Regions from separate parts of the Amedibacterium intestinale genome, predicted to be linked through region 3. Evidence: a T-box and tRNA genes for the amino acid it is inferred to sense, from the RefSeq annotation. Region 3 holds a T-box; the other regions hold tRNA genes.
What was found. A T-box is a leader RNA that pairs with one kind of tRNA and senses whether it is charged. The one in region 3 lies ahead of leuS (leucine--tRNA ligase), so its partner is inferred to be a tRNA-Leu.
Positions count from the first base shown of each region.

Region 1: it has a tRNA-Leu gene. The T-box ahead of leuS (leucine--tRNA ligase) is inferred to sense a tRNA for this amino acid. The anticodon was not compared.
Region 2: it has a tRNA-Leu gene. The T-box ahead of leuS (leucine--tRNA ligase) is inferred to sense a tRNA for this amino acid. The anticodon was not compared.

Region 1 covers NZ_AP019711.1:47,869-53,000, reverse strand. Annotated here, with positions in the region: gene hypD (trans-4-hydroxy-L-proline dehydratase) at 1-306, opposite strand, end outside; gene A9CBEGH2_RS00230 (trans-4-hydroxy-L-proline dehydratase activase) at 310-1,224, opposite strand; gene A9CBEGH2_RS00225 (helix-turn-helix domain-containing protein) at 1,221-1,796, opposite strand; tRNA gene A9CBEGH2_RS00220 (tRNA-Leu) at 2,116-2,201, opposite strand; gene A9CBEGH2_RS00215 (DUF3791 domain-containing protein) at 2,603-2,812, opposite strand; gene A9CBEGH2_RS00210 (DUF3990 domain-containing protein) at 2,809-3,282, opposite strand; gene A9CBEGH2_RS00205 (DUF3791 domain-containing protein) at 3,279-3,518, opposite strand; gene A9CBEGH2_RS00200 (PaaI family thioesterase) at 3,677-4,081, opposite strand; gene A9CBEGH2_RS00195 (IS1634 family transposase) at 4,359-5,132, shown strand, end outside.
Region 2 covers NZ_AP019711.1:458,753-463,884, reverse strand. Annotated here, with positions in the region: rRNA gene A9CBEGH2_RS02345 (16S ribosomal RNA) at 15-1,555, opposite strand; gene A9CBEGH2_RS02340 (ATP synthase delta/epsilon chain alpha-helix domain-containing protein) at 1,857-2,027, opposite strand; tRNA gene A9CBEGH2_RS02335 (tRNA-Leu) at 2,278-2,364, opposite strand; gene A9CBEGH2_RS02330 (transglycosylase domain-containing protein) at 2,781-3,473, opposite strand; gene A9CBEGH2_RS02325 (YneF family protein) at 3,574-3,789, opposite strand; gene A9CBEGH2_RS02320 (hypothetical protein) at 3,871-4,197, opposite strand; gene A9CBEGH2_RS02315 (DMT family transporter) at 4,242-5,114, opposite strand.
Region 3 covers NZ_AP019711.1:728,732-733,863, forward strand. Annotated here, with positions in the region: gene A9CBEGH2_RS03675 (aldo/keto reductase) at 1-218, shown strand, start outside; gene leuS (leucine--tRNA ligase) at 436-2,820, opposite strand; T-box leader at 2,859-3,056, opposite strand; gene A9CBEGH2_RS03685 (sugar O-acetyltransferase) at 3,278-3,862, opposite strand; gene A9CBEGH2_RS03690 (nuclear transport factor 2 family protein) at 3,892-4,260, opposite strand; gene A9CBEGH2_RS03695 (NUDIX hydrolase) at 4,377-4,703, opposite strand; gene A9CBEGH2_RS03700 (GNAT family N-acetyltransferase) at 4,721-5,132, opposite strand, start outside.

The DNA.
Region 1 (5,132 bases), 680 kb from region 3:
TTCACGATCATTCATAACCTTCATATCTTCCAAAGTATGACAGCATAACTCTGGGAATGTTGGTGTAGACTGTGGACCAGCCCCTTTATCCCCAACAATCAATTCTCCATCTTCAATTGTGATTGTTTTACGTGAGAAAATTTCTTTCATAGAAAGTGCACGAAGTTCTGGAATTGATACTTCACCTTCGTATTTTTTATAAGCATCTGTCATCAACATTGCACGTTCCATAAAAATGTGTGGTGTAGTTTCTTCACTTTGAAGTCTAAGCTTTTTGATACGATCATTCATTCCTCTAAGTTCCATTGTTTATCCTCCTATCTTCACCTGTTTGAAACCATGTTCCTCAAATAGAACTTTCAGCTTTTCCATATGCTCTTTGCTAGGCACTTTTAAATCTTTTGCTGGATATTCACGCCCCAGCTTTTCATACTTACTGCTTCCCGTATTGTGATATGGCAATAAATTTACCTTTACAATTCCGATTCTTTCTTTTAGATATTTGATAATATCCATCATTGTTTCTTCATCACTGTTTACAGGTTCTACAACCGGAATTCGAATATTGATATTAGCATTGTTATCAGCTAAAAATTCCAAATTACGTAAAATTAAATCATTTGATTTTCCCATATACTTCTGATGTACTTCATCATCTAATGTTTTGATATCATATAAGAATGTATCAACATATGGCAATAATCGCTCATAATTTTCTTTTGGTGCATAACCACAGGTATCAATTGCGATATTATAATCTTTTTCTTTTAATGCTTTGCATAATTCTTCCAGATATTCCATATCCTGTGTCATAACTTCTCCACCTGATAAAGTTACTCCACCGCCACTTTCTTCATAAAAGTGAGCATCTTTATTGATGATTTTCATCAATTCTTTAATGCTGTAAGTTTTCCCTACAATTTCACGATTATTTTGAACACAATAATCTAAACAATCTGCACACAATACACATTTTGAAGGATCTGTGTGGGCTATTCCATCACTTTCCACTGTAATAGCATCATGTGTACATGCTTTCTCGCAATATCCACATCCCGTACACTTTTCTTTTGTAAACATTAATTCAGGGGTATATTTCTGACTTTCTGGATTGTGACACCACCAGCAGTTCAACAAACACCCTTTGAAGAAAACTGTTGTACGAATGCCATCTCCGTCATGTACAGAATATTTCTGAATATTCACTATGGTAGGCTCTTTCATATCGTCTCTCCTGTTTCTTTAAAAAGGTTTGGGGTATTAATCGTAATGAATTTTACAACCTTGTTTGTCTGATTACTCCAGTTATGCGCTCTTGTAGAAAGATAATGTGCACAATCGCCAGGATATAGATCATAAACTTCGTTTTCAACCTTCAAAGTTAAAATCCCCTCTAAAACATAAACGAATTCCTCTCCTTCATGAGAATATGTTAAAGATTCTTCTACTTCTTTCTGCGGAAGGATTTCTACCAGTTTTGGTAACATTTCAGCCTGGGTAACCATATTTGTCATTAAATATTCAATGATGGAACCACCCTCAATTCTAAGAATTTCTTTTTCGTAGCTTCTTAGCACTACTTTTTCTTTTGATTTTGGCTGATCCATGAAGTAACTCATTTCTACATTTAAAGCCTTTGCGACTTTTTTTAATGTATCTTGAGCAATTGATGTTAATCCTCGTTCCAGCTGTGATAAAAAGCCAATGGATAAATCGGTTGCTTCACTAATATCCTTAAGTGTCATCTTATTTTCCGTACGCTTTTGTTTTATCAGTTCTCCAATATTCTTATTCATTACTTCCCTCCTCGTCTTTACATTACTAATTATATATTTCACAAGTGAAGCTGTCTATACTCTTCTTAAATTTTTACCTCAATTTGTTAAAAAAATAACAAAAATAAGCCAATTTCATATAAAAAAGAATTTAATATACCATCTTTTTACCTTATTTTCTATTGATTTGCTTAAAAACTTTTGATTCACTAATGAAAACGGTGTCATTTTTCACAAGTAATCTATTTAAACGTACTTTCTTCTATGCACTTTATTGTTACATTTTGAATACTTTATAAATAAAAAAAACGGCCGATATAGAGCCGTTATAATACATATTTGGTGCAGGAGAAGAGATTTGAACTCTCACGCGATTGCTCGCACTGCCGCCTGAAGACAGCGTGTCTGCCATTCCACCACTCCTGCAGTACCATATACTAGTATATGATACTATTTATTGTCTTTTTTGTCTATAGTTTTTTGTAAATTGCGATAATGATTACCCAAATAAATTATAGTATTTTAGACGAAATTTTCGTTCAAATAAATACGATAAAAAAGCACTTTCAGGACATCAGCCATACGTTTTTTTACTATGTGGAAAACTTTTTTTCAAAACTTAAAGCATTAAATGCTGATTGAGGGGAAAGTGCCTTGTGAAAGGTTATAGTCAAGCTTTAGAGGCATTCATTGGCTGCTCTAAATCATATGAGACTTGTTGAAACAGGACAGACAAAAGTCCTTGTCATGCCTTTGAAATTAAAGATTATACAAACAGAAATATTGTGATGTATCATTGAAAAGAGTTGGCTTGCACTGAGATAGTTCTATTTTTCTTTATACTCTAAAATCATTTCCTCTGTCAAATACTCATCGCTCATACAGTGCAGATCCGATACTCCTTCGCTGATTAGACGATAAATGGTTGAGTGATAGAAAAAGCTTAAGGCCTCATCCAAGGATAAGTTTTCTTTTTTCGAAAATCGCTCAATAATTCGAGTATATTTTTTTTGTAATAAAATAGGATTGGCAATCAAAGCTGTTCACTCCCCTCATAGTGCAAATATTCATCAAGAGCTTTCTGTGTTCGAAAACATATTTGTAAGTTTGGCTTTTCATAGCGCAGGCGGCGAATAGCTTCCCCTTTGCCAATTAGATTATCAAAATAAAGCTCAACGGTATTAAATACCTTATCATTGGCGACACCGCCAATCACTATATCATAATTAGTTGTATCAGTTCCGCTTCTGCATTTCAAAATGAAGTCGAGCCATTCTTCAGAATAGCTTTCAAATTTCAAAATCTGGAGTTCCTGATAAGCATTTTCATCAAAACTGTAGCGAGAAACAATTCCTTTTTTACCACGACGCTTGAATTTTTCACACCACTTTACTGCCTGTTCATAAATAGGTGTTGTGTAAAAACCACGTCCAAAATCAACATTTTTTCTGGAATGTAATAAATCTGGAGTTTGGACATCCACATAGGAGCCATGATATAAAATCATAATTGGATACCCCTTTCTTCCATTAAACCAATAATATCATCTATGATATAGTCCTTGCTTTGGGTATGAAGCATTTCATACTCTGGTACGATATAGCTATGTAAAATATCGCTTTTTTCAGTCAACGCCCGATAAACTTCTTCGGCATTTTTTCCCAGTCTAATGGCAATATTTTCGATACAGAATACAGCGAATTCCAGCTCATCTGTATTAGTTATTTTAGAGTTATCTAACATGGTTGAAACACCCCCTGTTATTCGTATTTAAAGTAGTTTGTATCATCATAATCTCCAAAATCATCTTTCAAGAAATCTGACTTTTTAATGTACATGTGATTTACCAGCTTTCTTTTTATTTATATTCTATTTTATCTCTACTTGTCGGTGAATAGTAACTAGCGATTTCCATCTAAAAAAAACATCGTAAAGGTTGCCCTAGACAATAACACATCTTCATCATTAAAGATAAATACCTCATATACACCTGTTGTTCTTCCAGCAGAAATCTTCTGTGCAATTCCGATAAGTTTTCCACCTTTTCCTGGCTTTATATAATTTATCGTACCAGATAAAGTTACACTGTCTCTTCCACTTGTAAAACTTGCGGCTCCTGCTGCAGTATCTGCCAAAGAGAATAAAGCCCCACCATGAACAAACCCATGTATATTCAAAATATGCTTATCTATACGCATTTCTACTTTTGCATACCCTTCTTTTACTTCTACCACTTTCATGTCATTGCTTTGCAGATACATACTAGAGGAATTTAATCTTTTTTGTAATTGTTCCATAGATTCCATAATAATTTCTCCATTCTTTATCCTTCTTGTATTTTACCATATCTAATCCACTATATACAAAAAATGATAAAAGAAGGAAGAATACAAACTTCCTCCTTCTTAATTTCTATAATTTTCTCTACTATTTAGAAACTCGGGAGTTTGACACATATAAAATTTCATAAATTTACTATGGCGCTTTAAACAGGCGCTTTTCTTTTACTTTTTTTGTCAAATTTTATGTTCTATTATGTGCTATATTGTGCTATATGTGTTATTATTATATTGGGTGATGAATATGTACGTTGCAATCAATGGCACTGGCAATTCCAAAAGCATTTATATTATGAGTTCTTATCGCAAAAACAATGGTAAAACTTCTAGTCGCATTTTTAGAAAGCTTGGTCGATTAAATGACCTGCTTCCTCAATTTGATAATAATGAAGAAAAATTATTGGAATGGGCTCGTTCTGAAGCTAAAAAGGACACTTTATCCCATCAACAGGATACTGCACCTGTTCTCATACCTTTCTCTAGCGACAAAAAAATCAAAAAAAATGAAGTTTTGTTATTTAATGTTGGCTACCTATTCCTTCAATCCATCTGTTCCAATCTTCATTTTGACAATATTTGTCGTAATATTAAGAATCATCATAAATTCGAATATGATATCCATCGCATCCTCTGCGATCTTGTCTACGCTCGTGTTCTATATCCTTCCAGTAAACGCTCTTCTTTCTCTTTCGCTCATTCTCTGCTGGAACAGCCAAAGTATAAATTACAGGATATCTATCGTTCCTTATCTATATTGGCCGAGGAATCTGATTACATACAGGCGGAAGTTTATCGAAATTCTAACTTTCTTCATAAAAGAAACACAAAAGTTCTTTATTATGACTGTACGAACTATTACTTTGAAATCGAACAAGAAGATGAACTTAAAAAATACGGAAAAAGCAAAGAACATCGTCCAAATCCTATCGTAGGCATGGGGTTATTCATGGATGGAGATGGTTTCCCTTTAGCTTTTGATATCTTTCCCGGAAATCAAAACGAACAGAAATCCTTGAAA
Region 2 (5,132 bases), 270 kb from region 3:
CTCTTTCTCCTTAGAAAGGAGGTGATCCATCCCCACGTTCCCGTAGGGATACCTTGTTACGACTTAACCCCAGTCATCGGTCCTACCTTCGACGGCTCACTCCTCACGGTTATGCCACCGGCTTCGGGTATTACCAACTCCCATGGTTTGACGGGCGGTGTGTACAAGGCCCGAGAACGTATTCACCGCAGCATGCTGATCTGCGATTACTAGCGATTCCGACTTCATGGAGTCGAGTTGCAGACTCCAATCCGAACTGAGACGGCCTTTATGAGTTCCGCTCCCCCTCGCAGGTTCGCTTCTCTTTGTAGCCGCCATTGTAGTACGTGTGTAGCCCAGGCCATAAGGGGCATGATGATTTGACGTCATCCCCACCTTCCTCCGGTTTGTCACCGGCAGTCTCGCATGAGTCCCTAACTCAATACTGGTAACATGCGACAAGGGTTGCGCTCGTTGCGGGACTTAACCCAACATCTCACGACACGAGCTGACGACAACCATGCACCACCTGTGTGATGTATAGCTATCTCCCTATCTCTAGGGCATTTACATCCATGTCAAGGCCTGGTAAGGTTCTTCGCGTTGCTTCGAATTAAACCACATACTCCACCGCTTGTGCGGGCCCCCGTCAATTCCTTTGAGTTTCACACTTGCGTGCATACTCCCCAGGCGGAGAACTTATTGCGTTAACTGCAGCACTGAGTCTCCCCAACACTTAGTTCTCATCGTTTACGGCGTGGACTACTAGGGTATCTAATCCTATTTGCTCCCCACGCTTTCGTGCCTCAGTGTCAGTTGCAGGCCAGGCGACCGCCTTCGCCACTGGTGTTCCTCCATATATCTACGCATTTTACCGCTACACATGGAATTCCATCGCCCTCTCCTGCACTCCAGTTCACCAGTTTCCAAAGCCAACAGCAGTTGAGCTGCTGCCTTTTACTTCGGACTTAATGTACCACCTGCGCACCCTTTACGCCCAATGATTCCGGATAACGCTCGCCACCTACGTATTACCGCGGCTGCTGGCACGTAGTTAGCCGTGGCTTTCTGGTAAGCTACCGTCACTTCAGTATCATTTCCTCTACTGACCGTTCTTCACTTACAACAGAGCTTTACGATCCGAAGACCTTCTTCACTCACGCGGCATTGCTCGTTCAGGGTTCCCCCCATTGACGAAAATTCCCTACTGCTGCCTCCCGTAGGAGTTTGGGCCGTGTCTCAGTCCCAATGTGGCCGTTCGCCCTCTCAGGTCGGCTACGCATCGTCGCCTTGGTGTGCCGTTACCACTCCAACCAGCTAATGCGCCGCAGGTCCATCCATGTTCGCACCTTTGCAGGTCCTTTAATGAATACGAGATGCCTCCTATTCACCTATCCGGTTTTAGCTACCGTTTCCAGCAGTTATCCCGGGCACATGGGCAGGTTACCTACGTGTTACTCACCCGTTCGCCACTGAGCTCTTACAGAAGCAAGCTTCCATATTCGCTCCGTTCGACTTGCATGTATTAGGCATGCCGCCAGCGTTCATCCTGAGCCAGGATCAAACTCTCCATTTGATTTTAGCTCAAAACGTTTTCTGCTAACGTTTTTTCTTTTGTTTTGTTATCTTTTTCATTGTTTGAAATTGACGTTTCCTGTTTAGTTTTCAAAGACCGAGCCAAGCTCTCTCGCTTGGTGCTCGTATATATTACCACCCGCTCTTCCCTATGTCAACATTTTTTTACTCTTTTTTTTAATTTTTTTCGAGATTTTTTTCTTTTCTCTTTTCCTGCAGCGCTCTAAACTGCCTTCTTATGAATTTATCTTTCATACAAAAACTCCGCATTTGGACATTCATCCAATGGCGGAGTTTTTCTTTTAGTGATGTTCATACACTTTGATTCGGTTTACTGCTTTTGTAAGAGCTACTTCTGCACGATTGATGTTTGTTTTGTCATCTTGTTTCGCCAGACGTCTTTCTGCTCTTTCTTTTATGGTGATTTCAAAACCATACACAATAAATGCTATTATCAAAATATTAATCCACATCACATCATACCTTCTGCCATGCCATTTTACATTCTCAACACCTGACTTTAAAAATAGAATTAATAACAGGTTTGACTCATCATCAAAAAGTAAACAGGGCTTCTTTTTCTAAAATGTTAAATAATGTTTATGGACATTGATTTAATGAATCGCAGCAAAACATGGTAGATAAATTAAACTCATTATAAATTATTGCCAAACCAAAATACAGGCACAAAAAAAGCCTTTATTCAAGGCTTTCATTATCACATGGTGCCCGAGGCCGGACTCGAACCGGCACGGTATCGCTACCGACGGATTTTGAGTCCGTTGCGTCTACCAGTTTCACCACTCGGGCATTGCTCAGTTATTATATATCAACGCAAAATAAAATGCAATACTTTTTTTATTTTTTTAATACTTTTTTTCGTGCCAAAGGTTGTAAAATAAAACTGGAATTAAGTTAGGGATATAAAAGCTAACATTTATACCTAACCACTGCGCTCCTCTACCCTCTCTAAGAAATGAAAAAAGTTCATAGATGTCATATTATAAAGTTTACACACATTATAAAAGAAACCTCTATGAACACTATTACTCTATCACAAAAAACAAATATCTTTCTTTCCTACATTATAAATACATCATCAATTCCTGCATCAAACTCAATACGGAACACTCTTCCTTCAAACAAAGCATCAGGATTTTTTTATTTTTCTCTACTTAGCGATATGCAGTTACATAGAACAAAATATAAAATTATTAGCTCTTGTTTTAATCGTTTTCTAAACTATAGACTTCACTTTTATCAATATAACCATATTCTACCATTGCTTCTAATACATATTTTTGTCTATTTCGTGCAGCATCCAAATGATTACTTAATTGATAATTACTTGGAGATTGTGGCAATCCTGCCAATAGACTTGCTTCATCCAATGTTAATTTACTTGGATTTTTTAAAAAGTATCCCTGACTTGCTTCCAGTATCCCTATATGATTATCACCATAATTTATAATATTTAGATACAGCTCTAAAATTTCATCCTTTGACAACTGTTTTTCTAAATCATACGCAACAAACAATTCACTAACTTTCCGTATGTAATTCGCACTGTAATCAAAATACATGTTTTTTGCCAATTGCTGAGTTATGGTGCTTCCTCCTCCCACAATACCTTTAGATATAACATTTTGAACTAGTGCTCGTAACATTGAAATGTAATCAACACCTCCATGTTCATAGAATCGATGATCCTCTATGGCAACAGTTGCTTTTATTAAATATGGACTAACTTCTTCTAATGTTACATAATTCTCATTACTTCTTATTTCGCTTACCTGTTCTTTAATCGGTGTTTCTTTGATTACCTTTCTATAATTCATATATCCAACACCCAAAATAAAAACACCACACATTAACAAAAGCACAAAAATAAATGTTAAGCTCTTTTTTAATACTTTCATAAAGAATACACCTCATGTGTATTATAACATAATCATTTTTAACCAATCTTACAATACTGTTATAATTTGTAAACAAAAAATACGGTTTCCCGTATTTTTATTATCTATTTGCATTAACTGATTTCATTATTTGCTTAATTTGTGCTTCAGAAGGTTTTCTTCCCATCTGTAAAAACATTGCACGAATCATTTTTTCATTAATTGGTGGGTTTTCTTTTAATTCTTTCTCAAATTTTTTCTTTGTGAAATAGAAACCAAGAAAGCCTCCTATAACTAAACCTACTAAAGTAAACATTATTGAAGTCAAAAAATCCATAGATATGATTCCTCCTAACAGCAAACCTATTTTACTATTTTTATTGAAAATTTACAATAGTTTTATAAAAAAAACAATTTACTACACCATTACAGAGTAGGGATACTTTCTTTTAATACACTCTATACATGGATTATTATTATCCTCCGTATAAAATACCCCCTCTTTTATATAAAGAAAATACCTTTTTTTCTCTATACTATCTTCAAAACAAATACAATCATCTTCATAACATATGATTTCATTAGATAAGAAACTTTGTAAAGATTTAACAAATGATTTTGCATCTATAGTCATCAAAATCATTTCCTTCTGTTCCTTTTCCATCCCCATAATCTGCTTAAGTAATATTGGATATTTTTCAAACACTTCATAAAAGCAGGGATTTAATGGATAAATATAAGACATATAATCACCACTTTCATTCTAATAAAAAACGCTCAAAAAAAATGTCAGTTTTTGATATTTTTATTTTTTTTAGGTCTATATTCCAGAAAAATCACACTTAGGAAAATGAGAATTGCTCCTAACATCATCAATGGTGTCATCACTTCGTGTAACAACAAATAAGAAAATAATGATGCAAACAAAGCTTCCATAGAAAGAATTAGCGATGCACTGTTTGCACTTGTAAATTTTTGTGCATATGTCTGCAATAAGTATGCCAGCAATGTAGATACGAAAATCAAGTACGCAATATTACCCATAGCACGTAAAGGAATCGTACTTGGAGCTGTTTCAAATAAAAATGCACAGACACTAGATATAATTCCAGCCGTTATCATCTGAAGAGCTGTCATACAAATTGCATCCGTATGTGCTCCATATCTTTCAAGAGAAATAATATGCAAAGCGAAAAACACCGCACATATTATAGAAAGAATATCTCCTAACCCTAGAAACAAAGCATTCGGTTTCAATGTTAACAATGCAATTCCTATAACACAGATCATACTCGCAAAGATTTCTTTTCTAGTCGGTTTTTTATGATAAATAAACCATAACAAATATGGCACAAACACCACATTTGTTGCTGTCAAAAATGCATTTTTACCTGGTGTAGAATACACCAGCCCAAATGTTTGAAATGCAAATGCGAAAAATAAAAAAAATCCCGTTATAACTCCTTGCTTAATTTGTAAAGCAGACAATTTCTTTAATTTCTTCCAGCCCAAAACCAAAGGGAAGATAGACGCACCTAAAAATCGTATCATCATTACATAAAAAGGAGAAATCGTTTCCAAAGCACCATCCGTGGCCAAAAAACCTCCTCCCCAAATGATTGTTACCACCATAAGCAATAAATTAGCATATCTTTTTTTCATATATCCACCTCATGGGTA
Region 3 (5,132 bases):
CTTTGGCTTGGATGTTGAAGAAATATCCAAACGTTGTCCCTATTCCAGGATCAAAAAATCAGGAAAGAATTATAGAAAATTTAAGTGCATGGGACATTGAGCTAACAGATGAAGAATTTTATGAACTACAGTCTGCTTTAGACAAATGTGAAATATACGGACATAGAGGTATTGTAGAAACTCAACAAAAGATTTTCTCGAATCATTGGAAGAAATAATCATGTAACTGTTTATGTATATTTTCATATCACTTCACTCGTAATAAAAAGAAAATTGAAAAATCCTCCTCATTGTATGATTGTTTATGGAATGTGGAGGATTTTATATTTTGAAATTAGAATTATACATTTAAATCAATATTATTATCATGATGTATACTCATTTTAATCACATAAACAATGGCACTCCTCAATATGAGTAGTGCCATTCATTTTCCTATTTTACAACGATGTTAACAACTCTACCTTTGATAACAATAATCTTACAGATTGTTTTTCCTTCAATTTGGGCCTGTACATTTGGAAGTTTCATAGCTTCTTCTTTTAATGCATCTTCATTTGAACCTGCAGCAATCAAGAATTTACCACGTAATTTTCCATTTACCTGCGCAATGATTTCTACTTCACTTTCTACAAGAACGCTTTCATCATATGTAGGCCAATCTGCATAGGCAATTGTATCTTCCTGTTTCAAGACAACCTGCCACATTTCTTCTCCAAGGTGTGGAGCAAATACAGAAAGCAGTTTTACAAATCCCTTCGCATATTCTTCGTATACTGTTTCTGCTTTGTAACATTCATTCACAAAAATCATCATTTGTGAGATTGCTGTATTGAATCCAAGAGTTTCAATGTCATTTGTAACCTTTTTAACTGTTGCATGATATACCTTATCTAAAGAATGATCGTTTTCTTTCACGATTTTACCAGATTCTGCAATCAAACGATATACACGATCCAGCCATTTACGGCTTCCATCAACACCGCTTTCGCTCCATGGTTTGCTTGCCTCTAAAGGACCCATAAACATTTCATAAATACGAAGGGTATCTGCACCATAATCTCTTACAATATCATCCGGATTGATAACGTTTCCTCTGGATTTACTCATTTTTTCTCCATTAGAACCTAAGATCATTCCCTGATGGCATAGTTTCTGGAATGGTTCTTTTGTTCCTAGAACCCCTTTGTCATATAAGTAATTGTTCCAGAAACGAGAATACAACAAGTGTCCAACTGCGTGTTCACTTCCTCCAATATACAAGTCAACAGGAAGCCAGTGTTCTAATAATTTTTTATCTCCAATAGCCTCTTTGTTTTTAGGATCGATATAACGCATATAATACCAGCTGCTTCCTGCACTACCTGGCATAGTACTTGTTTCACGCTTACCGCCTTTATAATTCAGCCAGTCTACTGCTTTGTTTAATGGAGATTCTCCGGATTTGCTTGGCGCATAATCTTCTAGTTCTGGAAGTGTCAGTGGAAGTTCTTCCATTGGTAAAACTTCATCATGATCTTCATAATGTACGACCGGAATCGGTTCTCCCCAATAACGCTGACGAGCAAAAATCCATTCACGTAAACGATAATTGATCTGTTTTTTACCGCATTTATGTTCTTCTAACCATGCAATCATCGTATCAATTGCTTCTTGTTTTCCCATACCGTTTAAGAAATCAGAATTGATATGTTTTCCATCTTCGGTATAAGCTTCTTTTGTAACATCGCCGCCTTCCAAAACTGGAATGATGTCAATACCAAATTTTTTCGCAAATTCCCAGTCACGTGTATCGTGTGCAGGAACGGCCATGATTGCCCCTGTACCATAGCTTGCAAGTACATAATCACTGATCCAGATTGGTGTTTTCTTATGATTTACAGGATTGATGGCATATGCTCCTGTAAAAACTCCTGTTTTTTCTTTGTTTAATTCAGTACGTTCCAAATCAGATTTAGAAGCACATACTTTCTTATAGCTTTCTACAGCTTCCTTTTGTTCAGGTGTCGTAATTTTATCTACTAATGCATGTTCTGGTGCAAGTACACAATACGTTGCCCCAAACAAAGTATCACAGCGTGTTGTAAATACCGTAAAGCTTTCCTCATGTCCATCTACTTTAAAGTTTACATGCGCACCAACAGATTTTCCAATCCAGTTACGCTGCATTTCTTTTGTAGATTCTGGCCAGTCCAAATCATCCAGCTGTGCCAATAAACGCTCTGCATATTTTGGAATATCCAATACCCATTGTTTCATATTTTTACGAACAACAGGATATCCTCCACGCTCACTTTTTCCATCAATAATTTCATCATTTGCCAAAACCGTTCCCAATTCTTCACACCAGTTTACAGGCATATCCACATTTTTTGCTAAACCATCTTTGTACATCTGTTCAAAGATCCACTGCGTCCATTTGTAATACTGAGGATCTGCGGTAGAAATTTCTTTGCTCCAGTCATAAGAAAAACCAAGCATTTTCAACTGACGCTTAAATGTCTCAATATTAGTTTCTGTAAAACCTGCAGGATGATTCCCTGTTTTAATTGCATACTGTTCTGCAGGAAGCCCAAAAGCATCCCATCCCATTGGATGTAAAACATTAAATCCTTTCATGCGTTTATAACGAGAAACAATATCACTTGCTGTATAACCTTCTGGATGTCCTACATGTAACCCCTGTCCACTTGGATAAGGAAACATATCCAATACATAAAACTTTGGCTTGCTGAAATCATATACATCGGTTTCAAATGTTTTGTTTGTATCCCAATACTCCTGCCATTTCTTTTCTATTTTCTTGTGTTCAAATCCCATACTATCTTTTCCTTTCCAAACATAAAAAAACGTCCTATTCTAAGGACGTCATAAACGCGGTACCACCTTAGTTCCCTGTTTTTTACAGAGCACTCTACTTCTTAACGCGAAGATAAAACGGATAAGTTCTTATCAGGCTCCTTAACAAGTTCCCAAGCTGCATGCTTCGACTTTTCACCAGCCAGTCGACTCTCTAAACCATTTCACAAGGTACTACTTTAATTCAACGCCTTTACCTGTATAAGTTTAATAAACCAGTAAGGTTTTGTCAATATTTCCAGCATAAAAAATGTAACAAAGTCCAAGTCAGTTTGCAGTAAACCATAACCTTAAATACAAGGTTCACTTCAATCAAATCACACGCGATTAAAAACTTGATTCAACGTTATATTGGTGTAATTGAAGCTTTATACCCTTATGCCTTCAGCATATCACATAAGGGTTATGTTCCTATCTTTTATTTCCAATATTTCTTTTTATCCTCATCTGTAACTTTACGAAGGATACGGCATGGATTTCCAACCGCAATAACTCCTTCTGGTATATCTTTTGTTACAACACTTCCAGCACCTATAATACTGTTATTTCCAATTTTTACACCGGGAAGTACCAATACTCCCATCCCAATCCAGACATTATTTCCAACAGAAATAGGATAAGCGTATTCCAGCCCCTGATTTCTTTGTTCTACATCCAAAGGATGTCCTGCGGTAGAAAAAACACAATTAGGGCCAATGAATACATTATCTCCAAATGTTACTTTTGCACCATCTAAAATTACACAATTATGATTGGAACAAAAGTTTTCACCTATTTCAATATGATAGCCATAATCACACCAAAACGGTGCTGTAATACAAAAGGAGTTTCCTGTCTTCTTGAATAAACTGCGAATCAATTGTTCTTGTTCCTCTATTTGTGATGGTCTTAATTGATTATATTGAAAACACTGTTCTTTACAAGAAATCCTGTCTTTCAATAACTCATCATCATAATTTGCGTCATAAAGCAAACCTTGTTTCATTTTCTCTTTTTCTTTCATTTTCTACATATTCTTCCTATCTATCTAATTTATCGAATTGGTGTACCTATTTTCTTCTTTTTCCTCCATGTAGGCGGTAAACCATCATCACCCCAGTATTCATCAATAGAGATAATCTTGTCATTCTGAAACTTTATAAATGAAGTTACATGACAAGAGATAGTTTTATCTAATGAAAAAACATGCACTACAGTAATGACAGTATCTTTTAAATATTCAGTTCGTTGTATTTCCCCATCCCATTTGCCTGGATATTCACAATTTGCTTGAATAAATTCATCTACTGTAAAGTGTTCATTTGTATTATGCCAGTTAATATATGCATTCTCGTGAAAATATGTTTTTAATTCATCTGCTTTTTGATGCAGGCAACATCTCCAATACGCATTTATATTCATTTATTTCACCTCACATATCCTCTTTTTCTTGCTTCTTCTATAAGTTTAGGCTGAATTGATGGATACGTCCATTCTGTTATTAAAGTATCACTAAGAACTATTTTTTCAATTTCACTTTAAATTTTTCCAAAAGAGAAAATATCTGCCACAAAAAGCATTCCGAAGGTCTCCACATTTTCTTCTTTAACCACTCTTGTCTTCCCTGTAACAGAATATACACATACTGGTTTTATCTCAAACTCTTCTGCACCTGTTTCTTCCCTTAATTCTCGACTTGCCGTTTCAAGAATTGTTTCGTTTTCTTCTCTATGACCACCTGCAAGTTCAAATGTATCTCTTTCTTTATGTTTACAGAACACCCATTTTCCATCAGCTTTTGCGATAATGACCGCAAATTTAAGCAGAGAATCTTCTACACTGTCATAAAACTTTACACTTACCATTTTGTATCACCTTCTGATTATACTTTAGAATGTAATCTTTTCCAATCTTCTTCTTTTAAAAGAGTAGTATGTCTTGTGCGTTTTTCATGCAATGCAGCTACTTCTACATCTTTTATTGTGCAGTAATAAGAGAACCCACATTTTTCTTGTACACGTTTTGAATTCATATTTCCTTCGTAATAACCACACCATATTTGTTTCATATCTAAATCTTCAAAACCATGTCGAAGCAGTTCTTCTGCAGCTTCCAGCATATAACCTTTGCCCCAAAAAGGATAAGCAAGCCAATACCCCAATTCACATGCATCCTTGCTTGCTGCCACATCACTTTTCTCATGTAACATTAATTCAATTGCCCCTATTGGTGTTTTTGCATCTCGTAAACAAATGGCATAACATTCTTTTCCCTGTAAAAGATGTTTTATAATA